4 regions of the Paenibacillus sp. RRE4 genome follow, and region 4 is predicted to be linked to each of the others. Evidence: a T-box and tRNA genes for the amino acid it is inferred to sense, from the RefSeq annotation. Region 4 holds a T-box; the other regions hold tRNA genes.
The links. The T-box of region 4 lies ahead of leuS (leucine--tRNA ligase). A T-box ahead of a tRNA ligase gene usually reads a tRNA of that ligase, here a tRNA-Leu.
Positions count from the first base shown of each region.

Region 1 (4,621 bases), 180 kb from region 4:
ACCCGTTTCGGGAAAGCAGATTGCAGTTTAATCTCGGAGTCAATCTCGATCCGATCATAGTTGCTCAGGTAATGTTCGTCGAGCCATTGCAGTTTCTCTTCCATATCCATATCCCCGTACAGATAGATGTAACTGTTAGACGGATGGTAGTATCGTTTGTGGAAATCAAGCAATCCTTCATAAGTGAGATCCAGAATCGCCTCCGGGAAGCCCCCGGACTCACAGGAATACGTCGTATCCGGGAAAAGAGAATTCAACACCTCGCGTCGAACCAGCCGTTCCGGCGAAGAAAAGGCACCCTTCATCTCGTTATACACCACGCCGTTGTATGTCAGCTCGTCATCTTCAGAAGTCAGGTTGTAATTCCAACCTTCCTGCAAAAATATTTTTTCATTCTCATAAATATTCGTATTTAATACCGCATCCAGATACACATCCATCAAGTTATGGAAGTCATGATCGTTGCGACTGGCAACGGGGTAGACGGTTTTATCAGGATACGTCATCGCATTGAGGAATGTATTGAGTGAACCTTTGAGCAGCTCCACAAAAGAATCTTTAGCCGGGAACTTTTTCGAGCCACATAGCACGGAGTGTTCCAGAATATGAGCTACCCCTGTATCATCTTCAGGAGGTGTGCGAAAACCGATGTTGAACACCTTGTTATCATCACTATTGGACAACAGTACGATATGAGCACCCGATTTTTGATGTTCCAGCAGGTACGCATCGGATTTCAGTTCTTCTATTCTACGCTCCTGTAATACCTTGTATGGCTTAAGCTGTTTCAACATAAACTTGAGTCCTCCGTCCATAGATTGTTGTGTTGGTTGATGGGAAAGGTAATATATGCCTATCGATAGTATACACCATTGTGACCTCTCTTCATAAAAAGACAGCCGAATCCACTTTCTGATATGTATTATGTGGGGGTTATGTTTATGAGCTACGGGCTTATAAAGAACCTGCATGAGATGAAATCATATTTCTAGAAGCAAAAAGTGCAGAAAAAAATCACATAAGCTCTTGATTAACAAGGCTCATGTGATTTTTTCTTTAAGATGCCGAGGACCGGGATCGAACCGGTACGATAGTCACCTACCGCCGGATTTAAAGCCTGAATTAGTCCTCCTCGGAAACCCCTAGCATAACCCTTCTAATCATACAAATCAAAGATATATTTGCCGTACTCTAACTTCTCCGTTCAGGAAATTTGTATATAGCCATGTTAGAATATGAACGCAGAAACCATGTCGGTATCATGATCTATAACGATCTTTGCTACTGACAACGCCCCTACTATCCTTAGCTACATAACCCCCACATGTACTTTTTGAATATTATTCGCAATTCAAGAACCACTCCATCCCTTACCTGTTATAGCCCACTTAATTGTTTGTAAGAAATGTATAAAATAATCTCTGTAAGACCATTGTTTATAATTTTGTATCATTTTTATTCGATAATCTACGCTAGGGTGGGAGTGCCAACTATTATATTTTGAAAAATATCTTTGAAACCATATTTTGTTTGAGTTCTCAGTCTCCTCTTCGTATTTCAACCTTTCTAATAGATTTAGCATTCCCTCTCGCATATCACCTGATAACATACAACTTTTTCTATCCGCACGCAGTTCTCCAATCTGAAACCAATATCCCTGTTTACTATGAAGAAAATATAAGAGAATAATGAGAGACACTATCAGCAACAGGGGGAGAACAATTAGTAAAACTATTGCCAAGAATGGGAACAGATTGCTAATTAGATCAATTAACGAAGCGTAGAGTATGGTAGCAAATAAAGAAACATAGATTGTTCCTAAAGAAAATAATATGTCGTTAGAACGATAGTCCTTATTACGAATGTGCATTAGCTCATGAGCTATTAATGCTCTAAGCTCATCATATGATAAATTTTCAGACGCAAATGATGAGATAAGCACAAAGGAAACCCCTTTTCTAAAACGTGGTTTTAATATGGCGTATCCCCCTGTATTATCACTTGGATACACGCAAAGAATTACATTTAAAACACCAATTTCTTGGCTTAGTTCTTGTAATATCTGCACAGCCCTATCATCTTGTTCTCCAGGAAGGAAATGTATATATCTTTTGAGCCACGCTTTATAAGGGAACATTCTTTCATATATATTTTGAAGATACTTTACCATTCTGACTAAGTAATTTCTCTCAAACTGTTCTACACTTGTTTTTTCAGTTGATTTTATCTCCTTTTCCCCTAGAATCACTTTTTCTAACTCATTTGTAGTCTGAATCCAAGAACCAGTCCATTTAAAGCCAACTGAAAATGAAACAATTATTATCAGTGCATGTTGAATCCAATTATATTGAGACTGGAAAAGGAAGAATAAAACAACCGCCGGTGATACCTGAAGCCATATTAATAAGACAATCGCGAACCATTCAATTTTCTTATCTCGATTCTTCCTATCATTGATTCCCATTAATAAATGAACCATATGACTAATCCCCAAAAAATTTCCTGCTAAAAAGCTAATAGAATATAGTAATCCCATATTTGCCTCCTCCCCTAGATGCAAAATAATCAAAAACATATAACTTTGTGTAATCTCTATAAATTTTTTAACAATTGAAATACCTTCTACTTAAGCAAGAGCATAAACTATATGAACATGGTTGACAAATTACTAGCTACATTCTTAAGAACTAATTATGAACTTTATTGAACTAACAAAAAACAAATAATTCCTTAAATTTCCTTTCAGATTCCTCAATAGCAACTTTAAAAGTTATCCACACTGGCTCTCTCGATGCCGCTATTGTTTATCCAAGAGAAATATTCCAAGTCTTTAATGCAGAGGTTAAAATAGTACCGCGTAGTGAAAGCGTACTTCATTTCGAGGACACTAGAGACCTCGAATTTCTAAAAAAGACACCGTTAGCAAAACATCTAAAAAGAAACAAGGGTTCCAGCTCTAACGAGCTGAAACCCTTGTTCTTAATATGCCGAGGACCGGGATCGAACCGGTACGGTAGTCACCTACCGCAGGATTTTAAGTCCTGTGCGTCTGCCAATTCCGCCACCCCGGCGTATGTAATATTTTCTTGGCGACAAGAAATATCTTACCATGAATAAATTAATAATGCAACTCTTTTTCCTAAAAAAAATGAAACAGGCACTGCAAGCGCTAGCTCACAGTGCCTAGAAAGTCCGAGTTGCGGTCCCGGACTTCCGATAAACCATCTATATTAAGGGAGGTGTGAGATAAGAATACCTCCCCAACATTAAAGGAACCTAAAATCAGCCTTAAATTAAACTAAAAAAGCAAAATAGGCTTCACAAGCTCGATTTGCTCCTCATTACACTCTACAAAAACCAGAATGTGACCCTGCAGTAGCCAGTCCTCATACTGACGTGCGTCTTCTTGCGGAATGCCTGCTTCTGTCAGCGTTAAGACCAGATCATCCGTCTCACTTCCGATCTCATTGCCAGCTAATCTTCGTACTGCTTTTCCGATCGATGCGGTCTGATCCATTCGTTTTCCTAACCCGGCTAATATGCCTTTCAACGCTCCAAACGCGCCATCCGTTCCGGCACCTTTTAACGGTTTGGGTAGCCCCGTCTTCTCGCTGATCATCTCCAAATCCAATTGCTCTTTGGCCACAGCCCCCATATATTGATCTTGGATGCCTTCCTTCTTTAAGGAATTTAACATTATAATCGCTTCGTGCTCCGAACGAGCAAGCCCAACAAACAGCTTCGTCATGCATTCCCCTCCTCTTCCTCATACTTTATATAACCCTGTAGCTTATGATCAGTAACGTATTTCCATCCGCTAAGTCAATTCACCTAGAACAGCTTGATCATTTCTCTACTGGAAATCTATACCTAGTTCTGATAGACTAGATAAAGAAGACAAATTAACCATTGAAAACACAGTCATACGGATGAACATCTTATAAATCAGGAGCAATGACTTATGAAAAAAGAGGTAGAAATTGCCATTCGGCGCAATCAACAGATTATGGTTCGGAATACAAGCGGACAGACCGTAACCGGTTTTCCAGAACGCTCAGCAGACAGTTCTATTCTCTCCTTACGAACTGTACAGGGAAATGTGTGGATTCCGTTTGATGAAGTCGAACAAGTCACTCGCCTGTTAACCCTTCGCTCTCACCATCTGGGTACGATGCAACTCGTGTAGACACTTTCCAGCAAGCATATTCAATCCAGTTACTCTCATTACAAGAGAACTTAGACACACGCTAATAGATAAAGATAGACTGTAGACGAGAAATTTTAATGTTCTATGTCCTACTACAGTCAACTTATAGTTAAAAACCAGACGCCTCTAACGTCTGGTTTTTCTTATGATGCCTTTTTATATCTCCCCTAGGCAAAAAACACTTTGAATCCTTCCATTGCTGCAACATGTATTGGATTACTTCACAACAAATTTGACGCGCGTACCATCCGGATATGTACTTAGTTGATTGCCCACCCATGAGCCTGCACCGCGATTATCCTTTGGCGTAATGTACTGGATATCCGCATTTTTACCGCCTTCTGCACACATTGCCATAGGCCACTCATCCCGATCCTTGCCTTTTTTGACCGGCACACCTTTCAGTGACAGTTC
Region 1 covers NZ_JAUZUT010000001.1:3,310,331-3,314,951, forward strand. The annotation lists gene Q9R46_RS14935 (insulinase family protein) at 1-794, opposite strand, end outside; gene Q9R46_RS14940 (M48 family metalloprotease) at 1,352-2,536, opposite strand; tRNA gene Q9R46_RS14945 (tRNA-Leu) at 2,986-3,071, opposite strand; gene Q9R46_RS14950 (general stress protein) at 3,299-3,748, opposite strand; gene Q9R46_RS14955 (hypothetical protein) at 3,962-4,186, shown strand; gene Q9R46_RS14960 (NucA/NucB deoxyribonuclease domain-containing protein) at 4,424-4,621, opposite strand, start outside.
Region 1: it has a tRNA-Leu gene. The T-box ahead of leuS (leucine--tRNA ligase) is inferred to sense a tRNA for this amino acid. The anticodon was not compared.

Region 2 (4,621 bases), 3.0 Mb from region 4:
TGGTATCTATCGTAGGACCGTTCTGTAAGGGAGTAAGTTCTACGCGAAACCATTTCTCTTCGTTGTGTGGTGTAGTAACAGAGATATCGTATGTATGGTTTTTTTTAAAGGGAACAACATTATGCCTCAGATACCTCGCGAACTTGGTTGGATAGTGGTTTTTCTGTTGAGCTTCCCAAGCTTCCATCAGGTGGAGGTAATGATTGTGGCGGCTGGCTACTCGTAAGAAGAGTTTATGAAGTCCGTGCTGCCAGGCACGGTTACAGCTTCGTATCATCCATTGATGATCAATAATGATCAACTGATGATTGGTCGCCTGAAAAGATAGGCTTTCCAGGTCGGATGTAATAGTTCCCATGGGAGAAGTCCTCCTTATGATGGATGAAAGTGTTCTTATCTCAATTCCTCCGGTATGTTCAAAATATCAGCGACCTGATGTCTGAATCGGGTTGCTTTGCGCGTGCCGTGAATAAGGTTGGATAGACGGTAAGGCGGAATATCATGTTGCTCGCAAAAGGTTTTCTGATCGACCTGAAGTTCGGTTAAGCGTCGTTTGATAGCCCATCCGAACGGAGTGACTGGTTTTTTCTTGTTCAATAGGGTTCACCCCTGAGTGGATTTTATAGTATTCAGCAGGTTATTCTTTGTGTAAAATAGATATAGATACGTGCTGTTAGTTCTATTATATACGTAAATCCGTCATCTAACAATTAAAAAATACGGAAATAAGTGTATTTTTTGAATTAAAATGACGTAAATTCGTATTTTTTATTGTGCAAAATAAAAAAACACGCCAGCAAGGGGAGTTGCGGCGTGTTTTTGGTGTGCTCTGAAAAGGAGGTTTCGAAGAGGAGTGCGGAATTATGCTCTGTAAGCGTGGAGGCCTGCTCCAAGCATGTGGAAGCTGGGAAATAACGACTTCATAGACATGGACGTAGGATGCAGAGGGGCATCCGGTGAGGAGGCGCTCACAGTAGCCCATTCATTCTCAAGGTCGGCGGTCAGGCGGGCCAGCAGTTCCCGAGTGGCATTTTCATTTAGGGGAATAACTTTGCAAGCTTCGGATACGCATGCATTCATGGCTGAATGTAAGTAACCGAGAACCGCCTCTTCGACGGGGATATCGAGGTGGTGGTTGATCCAGGCGTGAACGGTGGGGAGGCAACCGACTGAATTGTATTTTACGAAGATTTGTTCAAGCGGGCTGAGATCGATCCAAGGATGCAAGGCGCGAGACAGTTTGATTAAACGTTTGCCTATGATTGTTGCTTGCTCTCTAAGTTCAGGAGGGGTACGTTGTACATGCACAAGTTTGTCGATCAGGGCAATTCGCCAAGTGTCTTTATGGTCTGTGGCGCTATAAATCCCCTTGATGGCCATACCTTCTAGACGAACGAGACTGGGGTGTAGCTGGCAACGCATAAATGATTCGAGTTCCTCAGCTGTTCGAATGGTACCTTCCTTGATGTGGGTATCCATGCCGAAGAAATGGGTGAATCCTCCCACCTGGACAGAGGGATCAAGCAGTTTCGCATAATCGAGTAGCTTATTCCCACGGTTCACGATCTTTCGCCTCCTGTGCTTTATTGTGTTATGTTTAATTACATATGATGATCTTTTTTTAAGTTTAATGTGTAAATCCGAATTATATGATATATATATTCACATAAATATCCGTGTTTTGTCAATAATTTATGAGAAAATAAAAACTTGATTAAATAAAATTCAGAATTAGAGTTATATAATATAACATTATAAATTCTATCTGTGTCATATATTTATGTCTAAAGTCCCTTAGGCCTTTTTGCCGAATCAGATTAATGATATGTAATTTTCGAAGAAATATGACTGAATTTTGCAAGAGGTGTGGAATAGGAAGGGAAGAAGAACTGTTATCCATTTAGAGTAAATCCGGTTGTAGTAAAATGTCATTCATAAAGTGATTAATAAGGACTTTACTTTTGTTTAAGAATCCAGTATAATCAATTCTGTTGCCGATAATTTACGACATGCGGTCGTGGTGGAATGGCAGACACGCTATCTTGAGGGGGTAGTGGGCGTATGCCCGTGGAGGTTCGAGTCCTCTCGACCGCATTATATGAAGATTTACGAGAGAAGCTTTCCGTGATGGAGAGCTTTTTTTGTTTTCATATAGCAACAAGGGCGAATTATTCAGGATGAGGACATGTGTTAAAAGAGAGGACGCAAAAAAGCCGCCCAAAAGCTTGAGCAGTGTCTGGCTCTTTGCTTTATAGGTGGCTTGTTTTTGTTTATATGTTTGTTCGAAAATCTATATTTATTTGTTAATCAGCTTCTGAATATCCTCTTCGATTTTGTCCGGTGTAGTCTGCGGAGCATATCGTTTCACAACTTTACCATCCTGATCGACAAGGAATTTGGTAAAGTTCCATTTGATGGCTTTGGAGCCGAGCAAGCCTGGTGCTTCTTTGGAAATGTGTTGGAAGAGCGGATGAGCGCTTGAACCATTGACGTCAATTTTTTCAAACATCGGGAAGCTTACGCCATAATTCATCTGACAAAATTCAGCAATATCGTCGGAAGATCCTTTTTCCTGCGCGAATTGGTTGCTTGGGAATCCAAGCACTTCAAACGGAGCATCCTGGAATTTATCCTGAAGCTCTTGCAAGCCCTTGAATTGAGGGGTGAGACCGCACTGGCTTGCGGTATTCACAATTAACAACACTTTGCCGCGATATTGGGACATCTCAATCTCTTGTCCGCGAAGGGTGTTTACTTTGTAATCATAGACTGACATGGGAAACGCCTCCATCCTGTTATTCTTAATATGCTTATTATATTTTAAACAATTAAATAATGCAAAACTTATTTGGGATTATCGTTGTTATAACCATTCGCTTTCTGGACTCAAAAATGGACGAAAAAACCATGAATCAATTTTTGTACGGTTGAGAATTAGATAGCTTGGAAGAGGAGGATAGCGTATAAGCTCATTGTAAGCGTTATTATCATAGGTTATTGCCGGAAATCTGGCGATTCGGTGATCTGTATGCACTTTACATGATCATGGTACGGGTGTATGATTCATAGCGTAATTTGAATTTTAATTAAATTGTACCTGAAAAACGAAACAAACGATAATATCGATCGGTCTTATACTCAAGATTTACGAACGATGTTTTAATCGCTGAGTTTCCATTCATTGTGGATGGAAAACGGGGGAACCAACAGAATGGGCTGTATGACAGCAGCGGACATTCATGGGGTGAATTTTTCGGTGAAAGCCGGAAATAGGGCGACTCTCGCGCCCGAATCCGTCAGCTAACCTCGTAAGCGTTAAAGGGAGAGGCAACAAACCGCACGCTGGTTCATGGCGCTTTCGTCATGGATTATTTAAGAAGCGTTTCGGAGGCCTTGGTCCCCACGCTTCTTTTTTGTTGTCTTTTCACGCCAAGGGAGGAACGAAGAATGGATAAAGAGATGATTTTGGTAACCGCTCCAAATGAAGCAGGACGTAAATTTGTGAAATTGCTGATGTATAAAAAAATGCCATTTGCCGTTCTGACGAACAGTGCTGATGAGGAGCGCAAACTTCGCCGTCTTGGCGTAGAACACGTCATCCGTATGAATACAGCAGCTGCTGAGAAATGGTTTTTGCCGCAAGGCAGTGTAGGCAATGTATTTATTTTTGAGAACAGTCTGAACTTGACATGCCGCTATCTTCAAATTTGTCGCTCATGGACATCGAAGTCTTTGTGTGTGATCACGGAGCAGAGCCATCCTAAAGGGATTTATCGTGGAATGGGAGCGGATAAAATTGTCTATTCATTGAATGGAGAAGTCGGGTTCCTTCTTAATAGTTGCAATAAACCTGAAGCTGAAGTAAGCAGCTTGTGATTGACATTGATCCAAGGTAAGACGCCTGTTATAATTGCAGGTATAGACTAACGGAATTTGAGGAGACTCATGCTTGTCGTGGGTCTTCTTTTTTTATGGAAACAGTACGGTAGTATAGAAGCGAGGGATAACCTGCAGCTTACGAGGAGGAATCAGCGTGCCGGATATTGCCGGATTGAAGTGGTTGTTTTTTGATGTGGGGGATACGCTGGTGGATGAATGGGAGCCAGTAGATGATATTATTGGGCAGTTCGTTCGGGAGGCGAATGATTACGGCTATCCAGTAAAGATCGAGGCGGTAAGAGAACTGTTTGCTACCTGTTACCGTAATTATGAACAGTGGCCCATGAAAGTAGCCATACGTACATATATTCATGATGAAAATCACCGCACTCTGATTCAGGAGAAGCTGAAATTTCATAAAGAACTGGAGCAACCGTTTCCTTCTGCAACCAAGGTGCTTGAACAGCTTTCGCATCACTATCGTATTGGCATCATCGCCAATCAGAGCCCTGGGACTGAAGCAAGGCTGGAGAGCTACGGACTTCGTAAATATGTCCATGTTCTGGCCTGTTCGGCAGAAGAAGGGGTGTCCAAGCCTGATCCGGAGTTGTATGCGGTTGCTCTGAAGCAGGCTGATTGCGCGCCCGAAGAAGCGGTTATGATTGGCGATCGAATCGATAATGATATTATGCCAGCACGTAGTTTAGGTTTACGCACCATTCGTATTTTGCAAGGGTACGGA
Region 2 covers NZ_JAUZUT010000001.1:521,710-526,330, forward strand. The annotation lists gene Q9R46_RS02300 (nitrogen regulation protein NR(II)) at 1-358, opposite strand, end outside; gene Q9R46_RS02305 (Rha family transcriptional regulator) at 394-597, opposite strand; gene Q9R46_RS02310 (urease accessory protein UreF) at 862-1,563, opposite strand; tRNA gene Q9R46_RS02315 (tRNA-Leu) at 2,012-2,094, shown strand; gene Q9R46_RS02320 (glutathione peroxidase) at 2,297-2,776, opposite strand; cyclic di-AMP (ydaO/yuaA leader) riboswitch at 3,155-3,330, shown strand; gene Q9R46_RS02325 (hypothetical protein) at 3,448-3,876, shown strand; gene Q9R46_RS02330 (HAD family hydrolase) at 4,034-4,621, shown strand, end outside.
Region 2: it has a tRNA-Leu gene. The T-box ahead of leuS (leucine--tRNA ligase) is inferred to sense a tRNA for this amino acid. The anticodon was not compared.

Region 3 (4,621 bases), 2.3 Mb from region 4:
TTTCATTGGAATATATGTTATAAAGGTAATCAAATTTGTGAATTGGGAGAGTGTTGTCGAGTGAAAGCAAAAAAATTAGTAACCTTTGTACTGGCGTGTTCAATGGTATTCTCCGTAGCGGGAATAGCCGTTCTTCCTGTACCAACCGTATCGGCAGCTGATGCTTCCGGTACAACGGCGAGTATGTCCGATATCTTAAAGAATCAGCGCCCCGATGGAGGCTGGAGAAAAGATTACAGTCAGACGTCAGGTGAATGGGCCAAATCAACGATCGATAACAAAGCTACATACTCAGAAATCAGAAGGCTAGCAAGTGAATTCAAAAAAACAAATGATCCGCGATACTCTGCTGCAGCGATTAAAGGCATCAACTTTTTGCTTAATATGCAGTACTCCAATGGCGGTTGGCCTCAAGTCTATCAAAGTTCCGGCTATCATAAACATATTACCTATAATGATGATGCGATGATTAATGTGATGTACATGCTTGATGAGGTCGCAGGACGTAAGGGGAACTTCTCCTTTATCGACAGTTCTCTTGCAAATCGCAGTAAAAATGCAGTTTCCAAAGGAGTCGATGCTATTCTGAATACCCAGGTGGTATCCGGTGGGAAGTTAACGGCCTGGGGACAACAGCATGATTCTAGTTCACTTAGACCTGCGGGAGCCAGAATCTATGAAGTGCCTTCATTAACGGCAGGTGAGAGCGTGAACATTGTGAAGTTTCTGAAAACGAGACCGGCTAATTCAAGAATCACTGCATCTATCAAAGGTGCCGAAGCCTGGTTTAATAAAGTGAAAATTACAGGCTATCGGTATGAGAGAGCGAATGGGGATAGCCGAATTATTGCTGATTCCAGTGCATCACCGATTTGGGCACGTTTCTATGAACTCGGTACGGACAAACCGATCTTTGTGGGACGAGATGGCGTTGTGAAATATAAGCTGAGCGATATTGAAAAGGAAAGAAGAGGCGGTTATGCATGGTACGGCAACTGGCCGTCCAAGCTGTAGAAAATTGTTTATTTAACCGAATTTTCTAATAAGTCCACTACTTACGGATATATAAGCTTAATCTGAAGCAGGCCTGATAAGTGCGAATCGGATACATATCTGTTTCGCACTTATTTGGTGATAAATAGATGTGTTGACATGTCAAACTACGCGTGGTATATTATTTCTTGTCGCCGATAATGATTGGAAAGACACAATATATGCGGTCGTGGCGGAATTGGCAGACGCGCACGGTTCAGGTCCGTGTGGGCTAACCCCCCGTGGAGGTTCGAGTCCTCTCGACCGCATCGCATAAAAAGGTTACTTCAGAGATTAATCTCTAAGGTAACCTTTTTATATTTTCCTAGTAGATTTCTGACTTCTTTTGTTGATTATTTCTTATTGATTCACAGCTTCAACAGCAGGTTCAACAGCTGGGGTAATGTCAGTTTCAACGTTAGTCTCCATGTCTGTCAATGGAAGTTCAATTTCGAACTCGGAAGCAATGTTTTCATCAGCAGTAAAGCTTGTACCCGTAAGATTAGCTACGAAAGTGGTTACACTTCGTGCCGGAAGCTGTGCGGTAAACGCACGGTTAGAGACATTTATTGCAGATTGACTAGCCAAGTTACGATTAGCATCTGTTACCCAAGAAGATACGGTGGAAGCATTGCCGTTCTGCAACACAAATTTTTGACTAACAGCAGATGTACCGCGGTTAATCGCTACGATAACCACTCGGTTGTTGCCTTTGTAAGCAGACACGAAAGTGTTTGTATCCGGGTTTTTGGAAGCATCTACTCTGACATAGCCTGGGCGAATGAATTTGGAGAAATGAGCCATATTGTATCCACGCTTGCTGATCGTACCGTCTTCCTTCATTGGTCCATATGATCTGCGGATATACCACCATACATAGGCTTGGAAATCGCCTTCAACCATTGCATTGTGCATGTGGTAGGAGATGTCCAGCGCTTCCGGCCAGCGGTCAGCGGAATTGTTGTCACTGTTCGGATAATACACTTCAGTCATCCAGAGTTCTTTACCGGCTCCCTTTTGTTTGAAAAGAGGATAAGCAAAATTGCTGAACTGTGTTCCATACAAATGTGCTCCCAGAATATCCATGTTAGCAAGAGCTTGCGGATCATTCAAAATGGGGTCAGATATGTTTTTCAGGTATTGGAAGGATTCAGGAGCCATGACTTTGGTGCCTTGAATGCTACCTGCATTTTCTTTCATAAAACGAAGGATTTCTTGCGGTGTCCACCAAGTCCAGTCATGAGCATAATCTGGCTCATTTTGAATGGAAATGGAATACAGGTTTACACCGTTATTTTTCATATAAGTCACAAAGTCATTCAGATGCTGCGCGTAAGCAGCGTATTTGTCATACCGTAATCGTTTTGCATTGGTATCACCGTTTCGATTAAACGTTTCTACCATACTGCTTGGAGGGTTCCAAGGTGATGCAAAGACGATAGCACCCTTTTCAATCGCACGCTTGGCTGTAGCCAATTCACGGGACCAGTTATTCCGATCAGGGTCAACCCAGATTCGGAGCACGGAGAATCCCAGTTGATTCTGATCATTACCGAAAGCGGTTTCACGTTGTGCCGCCGTTAAGTCACCAATCCAAGCGGGATGGTTAATACCGCCAAAGCCACGGATTACTTGTTTCTGTGAGGATAAGTTAATGTTGGCATCACTCGCTGCTGATACGGTCGTTGGGGTTAACATTAATGGTAAAGCAGTTAAGCAGGCTAACAACAGGTTGACTGATTTTTTAAATTTAAACTTCATCTTCAATGTGTTCACTCTCCTCAATATAAGTGACTTGCGAAAGCCTGGACAAGAAAATAAATCTCTCGGCATAACTTCGAAAAGGGAGGCATCACATCCTCTCAGAAATGATCGGGATAGATCTTTTGATAAAAAAAAGGATTTGTTTTGTAAATTCTACTATATTATTCCTGTAAAAAATACCCGATATATTGCAGTTGTTTGTAATTTTTTATGTTTTTTTGACTCGAATGCTATTTTCATAGGATAACAGCGTTGTTTAAAATTTATGTCAACCGGTTGACATATTGAATCATCAGCGTTTATGATAAAGCTGTATTCAAAATGTAAACGCATTCATAACAAACATCAGGGGGGAAGTTAAGAAATGAAAAAGACATGGGTACCGTTTGTTGGCGTATTGATACTGATGTTGGTCATTACCGCCTGTTCCTCGGGTAAAACAACGGATTCTTCAGCAGAGGGCTCTGACAAACAGGCTGGAGGGGCTACAAAAGAGGTGAAATTGACCTTTTTTAATACCTCCGCAGAAGTCAACGGTGTTTTTGAGAAATTGTTCAAGACGTATCATGAGCTGCATCCTGAGGTAACCATTGAGCTTATTCCTACCCCGATTGGTGGAGCGCAGCTGGAAAAGTTCCAATCCTTGCTTGCTTCAGGCAATCCGGCAACAATTGCCAATCTGGATGCAGGCACAATCTTGCAATATAAAGACAAATTCCTCAATCTGGATTCGGAAAAGTCAACATATGAAGGGTTAACGAAGCCTGGTGCGGTAGATGGAGCGCTACTGGATGGTCAGTTTTTGGGTATCCCTTGGACAGCACAGGGGTATGGCCTTTTATACAATAAACGGGTTGTAGAAGAGGCAATGGGTGGCTCTTTTGATCCAAACAGCATTAAAACTCGTGACGATCTGGAAGCTGTTTTCAAAAAAGTAGAGGCGGCTGGCAAAGCACCTGTCATGCTTCATGGTGCAGATTGGTCACTTGGAGCGCATTATCTGGGGCTGACCTATTCTCTTCAATCTAAGAATGTGGAAGACAATCGTAAGTTCGTAAAAGACTTGGAAAATGGAACTTCGAAGCTCGCGGACAATGCTGCATTTAACGGATTAATTGATACCTTCGATCTGCTGAAAAAATACAACGCACGCAGTAAAGATCCACTCGTGGCAGATTACACCAAGGATAGTACAGATTTCGCCAAAGGAGATGCGGCTTTTTATTTCATGGGTGACTGGACATGGGCTGTTATAGGTAATCTGGAAGGCCGCGACAAAGAGTTTGGCATTATCCCTGTTCCGATTAGCAACAACCCTGAAGATTACGGAAATACTCAAGTAGCTTACAGTGAACCGAAACTCTTTGCTATTGATAATTCAGGTTCTACGGAAGAACAACAGACTGCAGCCAAAGCATTCATTCAGTGGATGGTGACGAGTGATGAGGGGCAGGATGCGATTGTAGCACAAATGGGGCTGGCACTGCCATACAAAGACGTCAAAGTGAAAAGCAGTAACATTTTATCTGAAGCAGTGAGTAGTTATGTAGATCAAGGTAAAGTGTTGAATATCAGTGTAATTAATTATTTACCACAGGATTATTGGGCAAAAACGGGTGCATCTATGCAAAAATATTTGGCAGGTGTAATTGATCGGAATGGACTGGCAGAGGAAGTGCAAGCTTACTGGGCTAGTCAGGCAGGAAAATAGAATTATAAACGTTCGAAAGAGGATGTGCATCCATACAGGGGGCGCATCCTCCATTGTTCCAATCGTTCATCAAATCTTTCGTCAAGCCGTTACCAAGGGAACCACAGGAGGTCA
Region 3 covers NZ_JAUZUT010000001.1:1,224,722-1,229,342, forward strand. The annotation lists gene pelA (pectate lyase) at 61-1,014, shown strand; tRNA gene Q9R46_RS05695 (tRNA-Leu) at 1,217-1,301, shown strand; gene xynC (glucuronoarabinoxylan endo-1,4-beta-xylanase XynC) at 1,393-2,793, opposite strand; gene Q9R46_RS05705 (ABC transporter substrate-binding protein) at 3,161-4,507, shown strand.
Region 3: it has a tRNA-Leu gene. The T-box ahead of leuS (leucine--tRNA ligase) is inferred to sense a tRNA for this amino acid. The anticodon was not compared.

Region 4 (4,621 bases):
AACAGCATGGCATGCCCAAAAGTGTGGCTGAGCTTGGCTGTGGAACGGGATCCATTACGATCCCGCTGGTGAACTCTGGCTTTGAAGTGACGGGTATTGATCTCTCCGCAGATATGTTGTCTGTTGCGCGTAGCAAAATGGAAGCGACACCTCAGGGACACCGTCTGTACAGGGAAGGCAGTGTACGCTGGGTACAGCAGGATATGCGGGATTGGAGAGTGCCTGAGCCTGTAGACTCGGTTATTTCGTTCTGCGATTGTGTGAACTATTTGCTAGAATCAGAAGATGTTATTCGAACTTTCGAGCGGACGTATGAAATGCTGAAGCCCGGAGGTACATTTCTGTTTGATGTACACCATCCAAATACATTGATTCGGTATGATGAGGAACAGCCTTTTGTGTTAGATGAGCGCTCGGTCTCATATATCTGGACGTGTGATTTGGATCAGGAGCGGTGTGAGATCGAGCATCATCTGAGCATTTTTTCTAGATTGGATGAGGGCAACAGGGATACGTATCAGCGATTTGAGGAGATTCATATGCAACGGGCTTATGATCCAGACTGGATGAAGCTTGAATTAAGCAAAGCGGGCTTCCGGGATGTGAAGGTGTATGCAGACTTTGAGTGGAAAGAAGCTGGAGATAACGCACAGCGTTTGTTCTACGTGGCTATAAAATGAATGTTTAATGAGAAAATTATAACGAGCGATGCTTAACTAATTGATATGTAAGGTTATGAAACTGTCCTTGAGCAACGTGTAAGTATGTTGCTTGAGGCAGTTTTTTTTGAACAGATATGATAAAAAGTATTGCCGCTTGAAGCAAAGAGAGACATAATGAATGAAAAACGGAAAGCGTTTTCCAAACGGGCGAACCACATTCCAATCACAGGGGGATTTGTAGAGATGGAAAGTACATATAAAACGAGATTGTCCAAAGAACAGCTGGATCAGATCATTAAGCATCACCTGGCTGTAACGATTCAGGATTACGAGGAAATGATTGATGGCTGGGCAAACCATGCTTATAAAATTTTGCTTGACGATGGACGGAAAGTTGTCCTTAAAATCGCACCTGCGGCTACGACCAATCTGATGCGTTGTGAACAGGATCTAATGACGGCTGAAGTGGAAGCACTCCAGCTTGTTGCTGAATTAAAGGATGTTCCTGTGCCTCTGGTACTTGCATATGATGCTTCACTACTCATGGCTCCCGCGCAGTATTTCATTATGGAGTTTATGCCCGGGGTTCCATACAACCAGGTGAAAGCACAGTTCACAGCCGAAACTCAGGAAGCGGTTGAACGGCAGTTAGGCTGGTACAACCAGCGAATTAACCAGATTAAGGGAGAGCGGTTTGGTTATTTTTCCGGAAAGGACAGACAACGTGCGACGTGGAGAGAAGCTTTCTTGATGCTCATGCATGATATGCTTGCAGATGGTGAAGAGGCAGGAGTTGATATCGGCATGGATTACAATGAGCTGAGACGTTTGATTGATGAGAGATCAGATGCACTGGACGAGGTGGCAGAGCCTGCCCTGATCAGCTGGGATCTGTGGGATGGTAATGTGCTGGTAAAGGATGAACAAATTACGGCAATTATTGATTTTGAACGCTCATTATGGGGCGATCCGCTCATGGAGCATTATTTCAGTCATTTTAACTATACTCCGGGTTTTCTCAAAGGATATGGACGTGAGGTTGAGACAGAGAATGAGCGGAAGCGCAGAAGTTTATACGATTTGTATTTTGATCTTGCGCTCCGAATTGAATGTGATTACCGTCAGTATGATAACAAGGAGCATATCGAATCTACGATGGTTAATTTGCAGGAAGGCATTGAACGGTTTAGAAAAATGTGAGTAAGGCCAGCTGACATGGCATATTAAGGACAGTAAAGTCTGATTGGTGTGAAAGAGAATGTGACATGTCATATTGACTTTGGGCTTGCATTTTTATATAATGCTTCCTATATTGTATACATATTTCGATGATAAGGATCAGTAGTAGATGCTGTACATGACAGAGAGTCGGCGGTTGGTGCAAGCCGATTGACAGTATTTTGCGAACTCGCCTTGGAGAAATGCGGTGATTACAAAGTTCTATGCCTTGTGTGCATAACTGGAAATCCGCATCGGTTAACCGCCGTTACAGGTCTAAAGGGAGTGGATGACGAAGCACGTTCGTCCGCTAACTAGGGTGGTACCACGGGAATTCAACCTCTCGTCCCTAGCGCTGCAAACGCTACGGGATGCTGAGGTTTTTTTGTTGTTATAAAGCGCGTATAACCTGAAGGAGGAATTATAGATGAGTGAGAATCATCAGCCGAAGCACGGCTATCAGCCGCAAGTGATGGAGAAAAGCTGGCAACAATATTGGGATGACAACAAAACGTTTAAAACAGGTGAGGACCCGTCCAAGCCGAAGTTTTATGCACTGGATATGTTCCCTTATCCGTCCGGTTCAGGACTGCACGTAGGTCACCCGGAAGGATATACTGCAACGGATATCGTATCCCGTTACAAACGGATGCGAGGATATAATGTGCTACATCCAATGGGCTGGGACGCTTTCGGTCTGCCAGCAGAGCAGCACGCACTGGATACGGGGGAACACCCGCGTCATATCACATTCCGCAACATTGACAATTTCCGTCGTCAGATCAAATCTCTCGGATTCTCATATGACTGGGATCGTGAGATCAGTACAACAGACCCTGAGTATTACAAATGGACACAGTGGATCTTTATTCAGCTGTACAATAAAGGTTTGGCCTATGTCGATGAAGTGCCGGTTAACTGGTGTGAAGCATTGGGCACGGTTCTGGCGAACGAAGAGGTTATTGACGGTAAGAGTGAACGTGGCGGACACCCGGTTGTACGTAAACCGATGCGTCAATGGGTACTGAAAATTACGGAATACGCGGAGCGTTTGCTGGAAGATCTGGAAGAGCTGGACTGGTCGGAAAGCATCAAGGATATGCAACGCAACTGGATCGGTAAATCGACCGGCGCCGAAGTGGTTTTTGCCATCGAAGGCCGTGAAGAAGTGATCAAAGTATTCACAACCCGCGCAGATACATTGTTCGGTGCAAGTTTTGCCGTTCTGGCTCCAGAGCATGAATTGGTTGACGCAATTACATCCGAAGAACAGCGCGAGGCAGTGAAAGCTTATCAGGAGCAGGCTGCGCGTAAGAGTGATCTGGAACGTACGGACTTGGCGAAAGACAAAACAGGTGTATTCACAGGTGCATACGCGATCAATCCGGTTAACGGAGCGAAGTTGCCGATCTGGATTGCTGACTATGTACTTGCTGGCTATGGTACAGGAGCTGTTATGGCTGTTCCAGGACACGATGCACGTGACTGGGAATTCGCGAAGCAGTTTGATCTGAATATTATTGAAGTTATCGAAGGCGGAGATGTTACAAAAGAGGCGTATACAGGTGACGGCGCGCATGTGAACTCCGATTTCCTGAACGGTTTGAATAATGAAGAAGCTGCGGCGAAAATGATCGCTTGGCTCGAAGAGAACGGCAAAGGACAAGGAAAAACAACGTACCGTCTGCGCGACTGGCTGTTCAGCCGTCAACGTTATTGGGGAGAGCCGATTCCGATTCTGCATCTGGAAGACGGGACGATGAAGACTGTACCAGAAGATCAATTGCCACTGTTGCTGCCTGACATTGACCAGATTAAACCTTCAGGTACAGGGGAATCCCCACTGGCAAACGTGACGGATTGGGTAAATACGGTTGATCCGGAAACGGGCATGAAAGCCCGCCGCGAAACCAACACGATGCCACAATGGGCGGGAAGCTGTTGGTATTACCTGCGGTTTATCGATCCGCACAACGACAAAGAACTGATCTCACAGGAGAAACAACAGCAATGGTTGCCAGTTGACCTGTACATCGGTGGAGCAGAACATGCAGTACTGCACTTGTTGTATGCTCGTTTCTGGCACAAAGTGCTGTATGATCTGGGTGTCGTACACACGAAAGAGCCGTTCCATAAGCTGGTTAACCAAGGTATGATCCTGGGTACTAACAATGAAAAAATGAGTAAATCTCGCGGTAACGTCATCAATCCGGATGAAATTGTGAACGAATTCGGTGCAGATACACTGCGTCTCTATGAAATGTTTATGGGCCCTCTGGAAGCGACTAAACCTTGGAACGCAAACGGGGTAGAGGGAATGTATCGTTTCCTGTCACGCGTATGGCGCCTGTTCATTAACGAAGATACTGGTGCGATCAATGAGAAAATTAAGGCTGACGGCGGAACCGACGAGTTCAAACGGACAGCACACAAAACGATCAAAAAAGTCACTGAAGACCTGGAGCATCTGCGCTTCAACACGGCGATCAGCCAATTGATGATCTTCATCAACGATGCGTACAAAGCAGAGACGCTGCCTCGTGAAGCGATGGAGAACTTTGTTCAATTGCTGTCACCTCTGGCGCCGCATATGGCAGAGGAACTGTGGAATCGTCTTGGACACGAGGGTGGAATCTCTTACGTAGCTTGGCCTGCATACGATGAGTCCATGACTGTGGATGCAGAAGTGGAAATCGTAGTTCAAGTGAACGGCAAAATTGTAACTCGTGCGACGATCGCGA
Region 4 covers NZ_JAUZUT010000001.1:3,488,807-3,493,427, reverse strand. The annotation lists gene Q9R46_RS15745 (class I SAM-dependent DNA methyltransferase) at 1-680, shown strand, start outside; gene Q9R46_RS15740 (phosphotransferase family protein) at 837-1,862, shown strand; T-box leader at 1,982-2,234, shown strand; gene leuS (leucine--tRNA ligase) at 2,308-4,621, shown strand, end outside.